Regions from separate parts of the Streptomyces sp. KR55 genome, predicted to be linked through region 1. Evidence: riboswitches for the same ligand, from Rfam matches in the RefSeq annotation. Region 1 holds a riboswitch; the other holds the start of a gene.
The links. Region 1 has a riboswitch for glycine ahead of gcvP (aminomethyl-transferring glycine dehydrogenase). Riboswitches for the same ligand answer to the same signal wherever they lie in the genome.
Positions count from the first base shown of each region.

Region 2: linked by a shared signal. The riboswitch ahead of gcvT (glycine cleavage system aminomethyltransferase GcvT) and the one ahead of gcvP (aminomethyl-transferring glycine dehydrogenase) in region 1 are both predicted to bind glycine.

Region 1 covers NZ_JBQQCE010000186.1:15-5,816, forward strand. The annotation lists partial or broken gene ACTWQJ_RS25755 (DinB/UmuC family translesion DNA polymerase) at 1-860, shown strand, start outside; gene ACTWQJ_RS25760 (PRC-barrel domain-containing protein) at 782-1,153, opposite strand; glycine riboswitch at 1,267-1,362, shown strand; gene gcvP (aminomethyl-transferring glycine dehydrogenase) at 1,539-4,424, shown strand; gene ACTWQJ_RS25770 (ABC transporter ATP-binding protein) at 4,661-5,749, opposite strand; gene ACTWQJ_RS25775 (ABC transporter permease) at 5,746-5,802, opposite strand, start outside.
Region 2 covers NZ_JBQQCE010000149.1:5,010-10,811, reverse strand. The annotation lists gene ACTWQJ_RS22315 (hypothetical protein) at 1-128, shown strand, start outside; gene ACTWQJ_RS22310 (L-serine ammonia-lyase) at 141-1,508, opposite strand; gene glyA (serine hydroxymethyltransferase) at 1,590-2,867, opposite strand; gene gcvH (glycine cleavage system protein GcvH) at 2,882-3,259, opposite strand; gene gcvT (glycine cleavage system aminomethyltransferase GcvT) at 3,400-4,518, opposite strand; glycine riboswitch at 4,553-4,661, opposite strand; glycine riboswitch at 4,662-4,761, opposite strand; gene ACTWQJ_RS22290 (AAA family ATPase) at 5,007-5,675, shown strand; gene ACTWQJ_RS22285 (enhanced serine sensitivity protein SseB) at 5,744-5,802, shown strand, end outside.

The sequences.
Region 1 (5,802 bases):
ACGAGATCGCCGAGGCGGGCGAGGATGAGCTCGTACGACTTCTGGGAAAGGCGCACGGGCACGCGCTGTACGCCATGGCGCTGGCCCGCGACGACCGGCCGGTGGTCGCCGAGCGGGAGACGAAGTCGGTGTCGGTCGAGGACACCTATGACATGGACATCCATGACCGGGTCCGGGTGGGGCTGGAGGTGCAGCGACTCGCGGACCGGTGTGTGCGGCGGCTGCGCGGCGCAGGTCTGTCGGGGCGGACGATCGTGCTGAAGGTGCGGCGGTACGACTTCTCCACGCTGACCCGGTCCGAGACGCTGCGCGGGCCCACGGACGATCCGGCGGTGGTGCGCGAGGCCGCGGCCCGGCTGCTGGACTCCGTGGACACCACGGGCGGCGTACGGCTGCTCGGAGTGGGGGTCAGCGGGCTCGCCGACTACACGCAGGAGGATCTGTTCGCGCAGGCCGCGGGGGAGCGGGCGGAGGGGCCGGCGGAGGACGTGGTGGACGAGCCCGTGCAGGGTGCGGCCGTGCCGGTCGAGCGGCGATGGCCCGCGGGGCACGACGTACGGCACGCCGAGTACGGGCACGGGTGGGTGCAGGGGAGCGGGCTGGGGAGGGTGACCGTGCGGTTCGAGACGCCCGCCTCGGAGACCGGGCGGGTGCGGACGTTCCGGATCGACGATCCCGCGCTGGAGCCGGCGGATCCGCTGCCATTGGTGGCGCGAAGACCCGGGGAGCGGGTGGCTTCGGGTACGGAGGGGGGATCGTCGGTCGGGGGTGAGCCCTGCGGTCAGGAATCGTCCGTGCCTGCCAGTTTGCCGAAGTCGTGGTCCGGGAGCCGGGGCGGAGGTGCCACGTCGAGGCCGTAGTGGTGGTAGAGCTGGAGTTCCTGCTCCGGGGAGAGATGACGGCCCACGCCGAAGTCGGGGGCGTCCTTGATCAGGGCGCGGTCGAAGGGGACGTGCAGGCTGCCCTCGATCAGCTCGCTGGGCTCGAGCGGCACGAAGGCGTCCCTGCTGAACAGGCCGGTGCGTATCGCGGCCCACTCCGGGACGCCGGTTGCGTCGTCGAGGTAGATCTCGTCGATCGTGCCGATCTTGTTGCCGTTGCGGTCGAAGGCCTTGCGGCCGATCAGGTTGCGCGGATCGATGTCGGTCTGCACGGGCCCTCCACTTGCTCGCAACTCATCCGTAAGCACTACGAAAGAGCACATTGGGGCACGCGGCCACTCGAACGCCGGGCGTTGACCTCGCTGGTAGTCTGGCAAACGGCTGCTGACCCCGTGCGGGAGAGTCCTCCGGACACCATCGGAGGCGCCGAAGGAGCAAATCCTCCCCGGAATCTCTCAGGCCCACGTACCGCACGGACGAGGTCACTCTGGAAAGCAGAGCGGGTGTCGACGGCTTCCGCTCTCACCGACGGTGCAAGCCGGGCGTCCTCGGACGGTCCGGTGAAGCTCTCAGGTTGAGATGACAGAGGGGGAGGCCGCCGGGGTACCCGCGCCGTGGTGCCCCTCGAAGGTCGCGTCAGACCAGGAGGCCTCCGCAATGACCGCCCATCGCATTCCGCTCTCCGAGCTCGAACAGGGCACGCCCTTCGAGCAGCGCCACATCGGGCCCGACCAGGAGGCGCGGGCCAAGATGCTCGCGCAGGTCGGCTACGGCTCGCTCGACGAGCTCACCGCCGCCGCGGTACCGGATGTGATCAAGAACGCCGACGCCCTGGACCTGCCGGGTGCGCGGACCGAGGCCGAGGTGCTGGCCGAGCTGCGCTCGCTCGCCGACCGCAACCAGGTCCTCCACTCCATGATCGGGCTCGGCTACTACGGGACGTTCACCCCACCTGTCATCCTGCGCAACGTGATGGAGAACCCGGCCTGGTACACCGCCTACACGCCGTACCAGCCGGAGATCTCGCAGGGGCGGCTCGAAGCGCTGCTGAACTTCCAGACCGTGGTCGCCGACCTCACGGGGCTGCCGACCTCGGGCGCCTCGCTGCTCGACGAGGGCACGGCGGCGGCGGAGGCCATGGCCCTGTCCCGGCGCATGGGCAAGAACAAGAAGGGCCTCTTCCTGGTCGACGCGGACGCGTTCCCGCAGACCATCGCGGTGATCGAGACCCGCGCCGAGCCGACCGGCGTCGAGGTCGTCGTCGCCGACCTCAGTGACGGCATCCCGGCCGAGATCGCCGAGCGTGAGATCAACGGCGTGCTCATCCAGTACCCGGGCGCTTCCGGGGCCGTACGCGACATCAAGCCGGTCATCGACCAGGCGCACGAGCTGGGCGCACTGGTCACCGTCGCAGCCGACCTGCTGGCGCTGACGCTGCTGAAGTCGCCGGGCGAGCTCGGCGCGGACATCGCCGTCGGTACGACCCAGCGGTTCGGCGTGCCGATGGGCTTCGGCGGGCCGCACGCCGGATACATGGCCGTGCAGGAGAAGTTCGCCCGCAGCCTGCCCGGCCGCCTCGTGGGCGTCTCGGTCGACGCCGACGGGAACAAGGCCTACCGGCTCGCACTGCAGACGCGTGAGCAGCACATCCGCCGGGAGAAGGCGACCAGCAACATCTGTACCGCCCAGGTGCTGCTCGCCGTCATGGCCGGGATGTACGCCGTCCACCACGGGCCCGAGGGCCTGAAGGGCATCGCGAGGCGCACCCACCGATACGCCGCCATCCTCGCCGCGGGGCTGCGCGACGGCGGCGTCGAGACCGTCCACGGCGCCTACTTCGACACGCTCACCGCAAGGGTGCCGGGCCGGGCGGCCGATGTCGTCGCGGCCGCGCGAGACCGCGGCGTGAACCTGCACCTCGTGGACGCCGACCACGTCTCGATCGCCTGCGACGAGACCACGAAGCGGGCCCAACTGAGCGCCGTGTGGGCCGCGTTCGGGGTCGACGGCGACGTCGACGCCCTGGACGCCGGCACCGAGAACGCGCTGCCGGCCGCGCTGCTGCGCACCGACGACTACCTGACCCACCCCGTCTTCCACCAGCACCGCTCCGAGACCGCGATGCTGCGCTACCTGCGCCGGCTCGCCGACCGCGACTACGCGCTGGACCGCGGCATGATCCCGCTGGGCTCCTGCACCATGAAGCTCAACGCGACCACCGAGATGGAGCCGGTCACCTGGCCCGAGTTCGGGCAGCTGCACCCCTTCGCACCCGCCGAGCAGGCGCAGGGCTACCTCACCCTCATCCGTGAGCTGGAGGAACGTCTCGCCGAGGTCACCGGCTACGACAAGGTGTCGCTGCAGCCCAATGCCGGCTCGCAGGGCGAGCTGGCCGGTCTGCTCGCGGTGCGCGGGTACCACCGGGCTAACGGCGACGAGCAGCGGACCGTGTGCCTCATCCCGTCCTCCGCGCACGGAACGAACGCCGCCAGCGCCGTGATGGCCGGGATGAAGGTCGTCGTCGTGAAGACCGCCGAGGACGGTGAGATCGACGTCGAGGATCTGCGGGCCAAGATCGAGCAGTACCGCGACGAACTGGCGGTGCTGATGATCACGTACCCCTCCACGCACGGGGTCTTCGAGGAGCACGTCTCCGAGATCTGCGCGCAGGTGCACGAGGCCGGCGGGCAGGTGTACGTCGACGGCGCCAACCTCAACGCCCTGGTCGGGCTGGCCAAGCCGGGGCACTTCGGCGGTGACGTCTCGCACCTCAACCTGCACAAGACGTTCTGCATCCCGCACGGCGGAGGCGGTCCGGGCGTCGGCCCGGTGGCCGTACGGTCGCACCTGGCGCCGTATCTGCCGAACCACCCGCTCCAGCCGGAGGCCGGTCCGGAGACCGGTGTGGGCCCGATCTCGGCCGCGCCGTGGGGGTCCGCGGGCATTCTGCCGATCTCGTGGGCGTACGTCCGGCTCATGGGCGGTGAGGGGCTCAAGCGGGCCACGCAGGTGGCGGTCCTGAGCGCCAACTACATCGCCAAGCGGCTCGAACCGCACTACCCGGTGCTCTACACCGGCCCCGGCGGGCTGGTCGCGCACGAGTGCATCATCGATCTGCGACCGCTGACCAAGGCGACCGGCGTGAGCGTCGACGACATCGCCAAGCGGCTGATCGACTACGGTTTCCACGCGCCGACGATGTCCTTCCCGGTGGCCGGGACGCTGATGATCGAGCCGACCGAGTCCGAGGACCTGACTGAACTCGACCGGTTCTGCGAGGCGATGATCGCGATCCGGGCGGAGATCGAGAAGGTCGGCTCGGGTGAGTGGCCGGCCGACGACAACCCGCTGCGGAACGCCCCGCACACGGCCGCCGCGCTCGGCGGTGAGTGGGAGCACGCCTACAGCCGTACGGAGGCCGTCTTCCCGGACGGTGTCTCGGCTGCGGACAAGTACTGGCCGCCGGTGCGCCGTATCGACCAGGCCTTCGGCGACCGGAACCTGGTCTGCTCCTGCCCGCCGCTGGACGCGTACGAGGACTGACCGAGTACGCAGGTGCGGGCCCCGCCGTTCGATGCCAGGGCCTGTCCGGCGGATCAGGTCGCAGGAAATCGGCGGCGCCCTTAAGCGCAGGGGAGCGGGCCGATGGGGGTGCCCCCGCGCGAGCGAAGTCGAGCGTGGGGGAGTCGACAACCGACGACAACGCCGCAGATGGGCGTGCCAGACCCCGCGTCTGCGACAGGATCCGCCGGACAGGCCCTTGGGGCCCGCACCTCGTTTCAGGCCGGGTAGGCGTGCGTCTGGGCGGCCTTGACCGTGGCCCAGACCGGGGCGCCGGGGTGCAGGTCGAGCTCGGCGGCCGCGACCGTGGTGAGGTCGGCGGTGAGGGGGAGCTCGCCGGTGAGGGCGGCGCGGATCTGGTCGCCGTGGGTCTCCAGGCCGGTGACCTCGCAGCGCCAGAGGTTGCGGGCGCTGGCACCGGTGGGGCGGTCCCGGAAGAGGGTGACGGCGCCGGGCGGGAAGGCCACGAAGACCGGGCCCGTGAGGTCCTCGGTGGTGGTGATGGCGGGGCCGGCATCCAGGTGGACGGTGTGGCCCGTGGCTCTGCCCTTGTAGAGGTTCAGGCCGACGAGTTGGGCCACGTAGTCCGTGCGGGGGCGGCGGGCGATGTCGGCGGGCGTGCCCTCCTGGACGATCCGGCCGTGCTCGACGACCACGAGCCGGTCGGCCAGGACCATGGCGTCCAGCGGATCGTGCGTGACCAGTACCGCCACGGCCTCGAAGTCGGCGAGATGGCGCCGTAGTTGGGCACGCACCTCCAAGCGGGTGCGTGCGTCCAGGGCGGCGAGGGGCTCGTCGAGGAGCAGCAGCCGGGGGTGCGTGGCCAGGGCGCGGGCGAGGGCGACGCGCTGGGCCTGGCCGCCGGAGAGGCGGCGGGGTTTGGCGCCGGCGTGGTCGGCGAGGCCCATGCGGTCCAGCCACGCGGCGGCCTGCGCGCGGGCCTCCGCCTTGGTCGCGCCGTGGCAGCGAGGTCCGAAGGCCACATTGTCCAGGGCCGTCAGATGAGGGAAGAGCAGATAGTCCTGGAAAACGACGCCGACCGGCCGGGATTCGGGCGGCGTACGGTCCAACTCGGTGCCGTCCAGCCGGAGATGGCCGGCCGTGAGCGGGGCGAGGCCGGCCAGGGCGCGCAGGGCGGTCGTCTTTCCGGCGCCGTTGGGGCCGAGCAGGGCGACGACGTCGCCGGGTGCTGCGGTGAGCGCGATGTCGAGGCGGAAGGGGCCGCGGTCGACGACGAGATGGGCGTCGAGCCCCTCGCCGTGCACGTCACCGGAGGTGAGGGCGGTGGAGTCGTCGAGGTGGGTCATGAGGCGGTCATCCAGCGGTCGCGCAGGCCGGCGAGGACGGCGATGGACACGGC
Region 2 (5,802 bases), on a different contig from region 1:
ACGGTGACCCACGCGAACCCGACGCCCCCATGGAGGAGTACCTGATCCAGATGTGGCCCGCCCCGCACTCCGCGCCGCAACTGATCAAGGCGACCGGTGAAACCAGTGCCCTGTGGCGGGAAGAGTGACCGACGGTCCCCTCAGCACTCGATGATGTTCACCGCCAGCCCGCCCCGGGCTGTCTCCTTGTACTTGACCGACATGTCCGCGCCGGTCTCCTTCATCGTCTTGATGACCTTGTCCAACGACACCTTGTGCGAGCCGTCCCCGCGCATCGCCATGCGTGCCGCCGTGACGGCCTTCACCGCGGCCATGCCGTTGCGTTCGATGCAGGGGATCTGGACCAGGCCGCCGACGGGGTCGCAGGTGAGGCCGAGGTTGTGTTCCATGCCGATCTCGGCGGCGTTCTCGACCTGTTCGGGGCTGCCGCCGAGCACCTCGGCGAGCGCGCCCGCCGCCATGGAGCAGGCGGAGCCGACCTCGCCCTGGCAGCCGACCTCGGCGCCGGAGATGGAGGCGTTCTCCTTGAAGAGCATGCCGATGGCGCCCGCGGCGAGCAGGAAGCGGACCACGCCGTCCTCGTCGGCGCCCGGCACGAAGTTGATGTAGTAGTGCAGGACCGCCGGGATGATGCCCGCCGCGCCGTTGGTGGGGGCGGTGACGACCCGGCCGCCGGCCGCGTTCTCCTCGTTCACGGCCATCGCGTAGAGCGTGATCCACTCCATGGCGTGCGCCAACGGCTCGCCCTCCGCCCGGAGTTGGCGGGCGGAGACGGCGGCACGGCGGCGTACCTTCAGCCCGCCCGGCAGGATGCCCTCGCGGGACATGCCGCGCGACACGCACGCCTGCATCACCCGCCAGATCTCCAGCAGGCCCTCGCGGATCTCCTCCTCGGACCGCCAGGCGCGCTCGTTCTCCAGCATCAGGGACGAGATGGACAGGCCCGTCTCCTTGGTCAGGCGCAGCAGTTCGTCGCCCGTGCGGAAGGGGTACTTCAGGACGGTGTCGTCGAGTTTGATGCGGTCCGCGCCCACCGCGTCCTCGTCGACGACGAATCCGCCGCCCACCGAGTAGTACGTCTTGGAGAGGAGTTCGGTGCCGGTGGTGTCGTAGGCCCACAGGGTCATGCCGTTGGCGTGGTAGGGGAGGGTTTTACGGCGGTGCAGGACCAGGTCGTCGTCGTAGGTGAAGGCGATCTCGTGCTCGCCGAGGAGGCGGATCCGGCCCGCGGACCTGATGTCCTCCACCCGCTGGTCGGCGGTCTCGACGTCGACGGTCCGCGGAGAGGCGCCTTCCAGGCCGAGGAGCACCGCCTTGGGTGTGCCGTGGCCGTGTCCGGTCGCGCCGAGGGAGCCGTACAGCTCGGCGCGTATCGAGGCGACCGAGTCCAGCAGGTCCTCGTTGCGCAGCCGGCGGGCGAACATGCGGGCCGCGCGCATGGGGCCCACGGTGTGGGAGCTGGACGGGCCGATGCCGATCGAGAACAGGTCGAAGACCGAGATGGCCACGGTGACTCCTCAGGACGGGGGTGGAACTAGGGCGGGGCACCGCGCTCACCTCCCAGTGTGCGCGGTGCCCCAGGAGGCGGGTTACTTCGTCAGGCCGGGGTACAGCGGGTGCTTCTCCGCGAGGGCGGCGACCCGGGCCTTCAGCGCCGTGGCGTCGGCCGCCCCGAAGGGAGAGGGCGCCTTCAGTGCCTCGGCGATGACGTCCGCGACCTCGGCGAAGTCCTCGGTCGTGAAGCCGCGGGTGGCCAGCGCCGGCGTACCGATGCGCAGGCCGGAGGTCACCATCGGCGGGCGCGGGTCGTTCGGGACGGCGTTGCGGTTGACCGTGATGCCGACCTCGTGGAGCCGGTCCTCGGCCTGCTGCCCGTCGAGCTCGGACTTGCGCAGGTCGACGAGGACCAGGTGGACGTCCGTACCGCCGGAGAGCACATCCACGCCCACGGCCTTCACGTCGTCCTTCACCAGGCGCTCGGCCAGGATGCGGGCGCCCTCCAGCGTCCGCGTCTGCCGCTCCTTGAACTCCTGAGAGGCGGCGACCTTGAACGCCACCGCCTTCGCCGCGATCACATGCTCCAGGGGGCCGCCCTGCTGCCCCGGGAACACCGCCGAGTTGATCTTCTTGGCGAGGTCCTGAACGGACAGGATCACACCGCCGCGCGGGCCGCCCAGCGTCTTGTGGGTCGTGGTCGTGACCACGTGGGCGTGCGGCACCGGATTCGGGTGCAGTCCGGCCGCGACCAGACCGGCGAAGTGCGCCATGTCGACCATGAGGTACGCGCCGACCTCGTCCGCGATCCGGCGGAACGCGGCGAAGTCCAGCCGGCGCGGGTAGGCCGACCAGCCGGCGACGATCAGCTTCGGCTTGTGCTCCTTGGCGAGGCGCTCGACCTCGGCCATGTCGACCACACCGGAGTCGTCGACGTGGTAGGGCACCACGTTGTACAGCTTGCCGGAGAAGTTGATCTTCATGCCGTGGGTCAGGTGCCCGCCGTGCGCGAGGTTCAGACCCATGATCGTGTCGCCGGGCTTGAGCAGCGCGAACATCGCGGCCGCGTTGGCCTGCGCACCCGAGTGCGGCTGCACGTTGGCGTGCTCGGCGCCGAACAGCTCCTTGATGCGGTCGATCGCGATCTGCTCGACCACGTCGACGTGCTCGCAGCCGCCGTAGTAGCGGCGGCCCGGGTAACCCTCGGCGTACTTGTTGGTCAGGACCGAGCCCTGCGCCTCCATGACCGCGACCGGCGCGAAGTTCTCGGAGGCGATCATCTCGAGGGTGGACTGCTGACGGTGCAGCTCGGCGTCGACGGCGGCGGCCACCGCCGGGTCGAGCTCGTGCAGCGGGGTGTTCAGTACGGACATACGGCTACGACTCCTCAGCCGGCGGTGTGGGCGGCGTACTCGTCGGCGGAGAGCAGGTCGGCCGGCTCCTCAGCGACGCGCACCTTGAACAGCCAGCCGCCCTCGAAGGGGGCGGAGTTCACCAGGGACGGGTCGTTCACCACGTCCTCGTTGATCTCGGTGACCTCGCCGGAGACCGGGGAGTACAGGTCGCTGACCGACTTGGTCGACTCCAGCTCGCCGCAGGTCTCGCCCGCGGCCACCGTGGAGCCCACCTCGGGGAGCTGGGCGTAGACGACATCGCCGAGCGCGTTGGCCGCGAACTCGGTGATGCCGACCGTCGCGACGCCGTCCTCGACGGCCGACAGCCACTCGTGCTCCTTGCTGTAGCGCAGCTGCTGGGGGTTGCTCATGGCCTGAATTCTCCTGTACGCGGGGGAGTGCTGGTGAATGGGGGACTGCTGGAATTGCGGGTGAGCAGGGAATATGTGCCGAGCGTCACGCTGACGTGGGGCTCGGTGGCTCCTTCTGGCGCTTCTTGCTTCTGGCGCTTCTATTTCTGGCGCTTGTAGAAGGGCAGCGCCACGACCTCGTACGGCTCGTGGCTGCCCCGGATGTCCACGCCGACCCCGGGCGTACCTGGTGCCGAGTGCGCGGCGTCGACGTACGCCATCGCGATCGGCCTGCCCAGTGTGGGGGAGGGGGCACCGGAGGTGATCTCACCGATCACGGCTCCGCCGGCGACCACGGCGTACCCGGCGCGCGGCACCCGGCGGCCCTCGGCGACCAGGCCGACCAGGAGGCGCGGCGGCTCGGAAGCGGCACGCTCGGCGGCCTCGGCGAGGGCCTCGCGCCCCACGAAGTCGCCCTCCTTGTCGAACTTCACGACCCGGCCGAGCCCGGCGTCGAAGGGCGTCAGCGAGGTCGACAGCTCGTGCCCGTACAGCGGCATGCCCGCCTCCAGGCGCAGCGTGTCCCGGCAGGACAGCCCGCACGGGACCAGGCCGACGCCCTGGCCGGCCTCGGTCAGCGCCTGCCACAGCGCGACGGCGTGCTCCGGCTGCACGAACAGCTCGAAGCCGTCCTCGCCGGTGTAGCCGGTGCGCGCGATCAGCGCGGGGACGCCGGCGACGGTGCCGGGCAGGCCGGCGTAGTACTTCAGGCCGTCGAGGTCGGCGTCGGTGAGCGACTTCAGGATGCCGGGGGACTCCGGACCCTGGACGGCGATCAGCGCGTACGCGTCCCGGTCGTCGCGGACGCCGGCGTCGAACCCGCCGGCCCGCTCGGTCAGCGCGTCGAGCACCACCTGGGCGTTCGAGGCGTTCGCCACGATCATGTACTCGGTCTCGGCGAGCCGGTAGACGATCAGATCGTCCAGAATGCCGCCGTCCGCCCGGCAGATCATGGTGTAGCGGGCGCGGCCGACCTTGACGCCGCCGATGTTCCCGACCAGCGCGTAGTCCAACAGGGCGGCGGCCTGCGGTCCGGTCACGGTGATCTCGCCCATGTGGGAGAGGTCGAAGAGCCCGGCCCGGTTACGCACGGCGAGGTGTTCGTCGCGCTCGGAGCCGTAGCGCAGGGGCATGTCCCAGCCGGCGAAGTCGGTCATCGTCGCGCCGAGCGAGCGATGCAGGGCATCGAGCGCGGTGCGGCGGAGTGCGGTACTGCTCATCGGTCGGTCTCCAAGGGCATGACGGGAAGGTCGTTCCTCCCCATCTGTCATCGGAACCTGAGAGGTTCGCCATGACCACTTGCTGGTCCTGGCTTGCACCTTGGGTGGGGCCACTGCACGCAGGGCCCGCTTTTCAGATGTGCCTCGCCCGCGCGGTAACGGGGCCTGAGAGATTCAAGGGAGGGACTTGCTCCTTCGGCGCCCCGACGGCAGTGCTGCCGGGGACTCTCCCGCGCGGATTCAAGCGGCCGGTATGCAGTTGGCGCGGCCATCATTGCATGCATCGGCCGGGTGCGGCAGGGTCACCTTGCCGGGCCTTTACCGGGCCCGCGAACAGCGGCCGCACAGATTCCGCACAGCGAGGCGGGGCATGCTGTAGCAGCGCTGTTGCAGGAAGGGGACGGAAACAGGAGACACCGAGCATTACCTTCTCTTTACACTCGACGGGGATGGGAACTCGTGAACCGCCCCAGGGGAGGACGATCACGGTGAACAGGACCACGGCGTACGCCACCACCTCGGGCCTCGCGCTGCCCAAGCAGCCGACCGCCCCGGCCAGGGAGGCGTGCGCTCCGCTGCCGTCACCCGTCGTCCGCGACCTGCGCGAGCGGGAGGGCCGCAGCCCGCACGCGCTGCTCTTCGGTCCCCGCGACCTCGTCGTGGTCACGGGCCTGCCCGGCAGCGGCAAGTCGACCCTGATGCGCAGGGCGGTGCGCGGACTGCGCATCGACTCCCAGGACACCCGCGACCGCTGGGACGGCCGCATGCCCGCCTGGCTGCCGTACGCGGTCTACCGGCCCCTCGTCCGCCTCGCCCACTACGCCGGACTGCGCCGCACCCTGCGCACCGGCGAGCCAGTCGTCGTGCACGACTGCGGTACACAGGCCTGGGTGCGCGCCTGGCTGGCCCGCGAGGCCCGCCGCCGCGGCGGCACCCTGCACATGCTGCTGCTCGACGTCACCCCCGAGCAGGCCCTGGCCGGCCAGCGCGAGCGCGGCCGCGGGGTCTCGCGGTACGCGTTCCTGCGCCACCGCCGGGCCGCCGGCCGCCTGGTGCGCCGCACGGAACGCGGTGACCTGCCGCACGGCTGCGGCGGCGCGGTCCTCCTCGACCGGGAGGCGGCGGACGCACTGCGCCGCATCGGCTTCGTGGGCTGAGGAGACCCGCCCCGTGAGGGGCGTTAGCCTTTCAGCCGCAGTAGAGGTACGGAGCAGGCGGTAGGCAGATGGACGACTTCCCGGCGGACTTCCCCCCGGACCTTTCCGGGGGTTTCCCGGCGCAGGC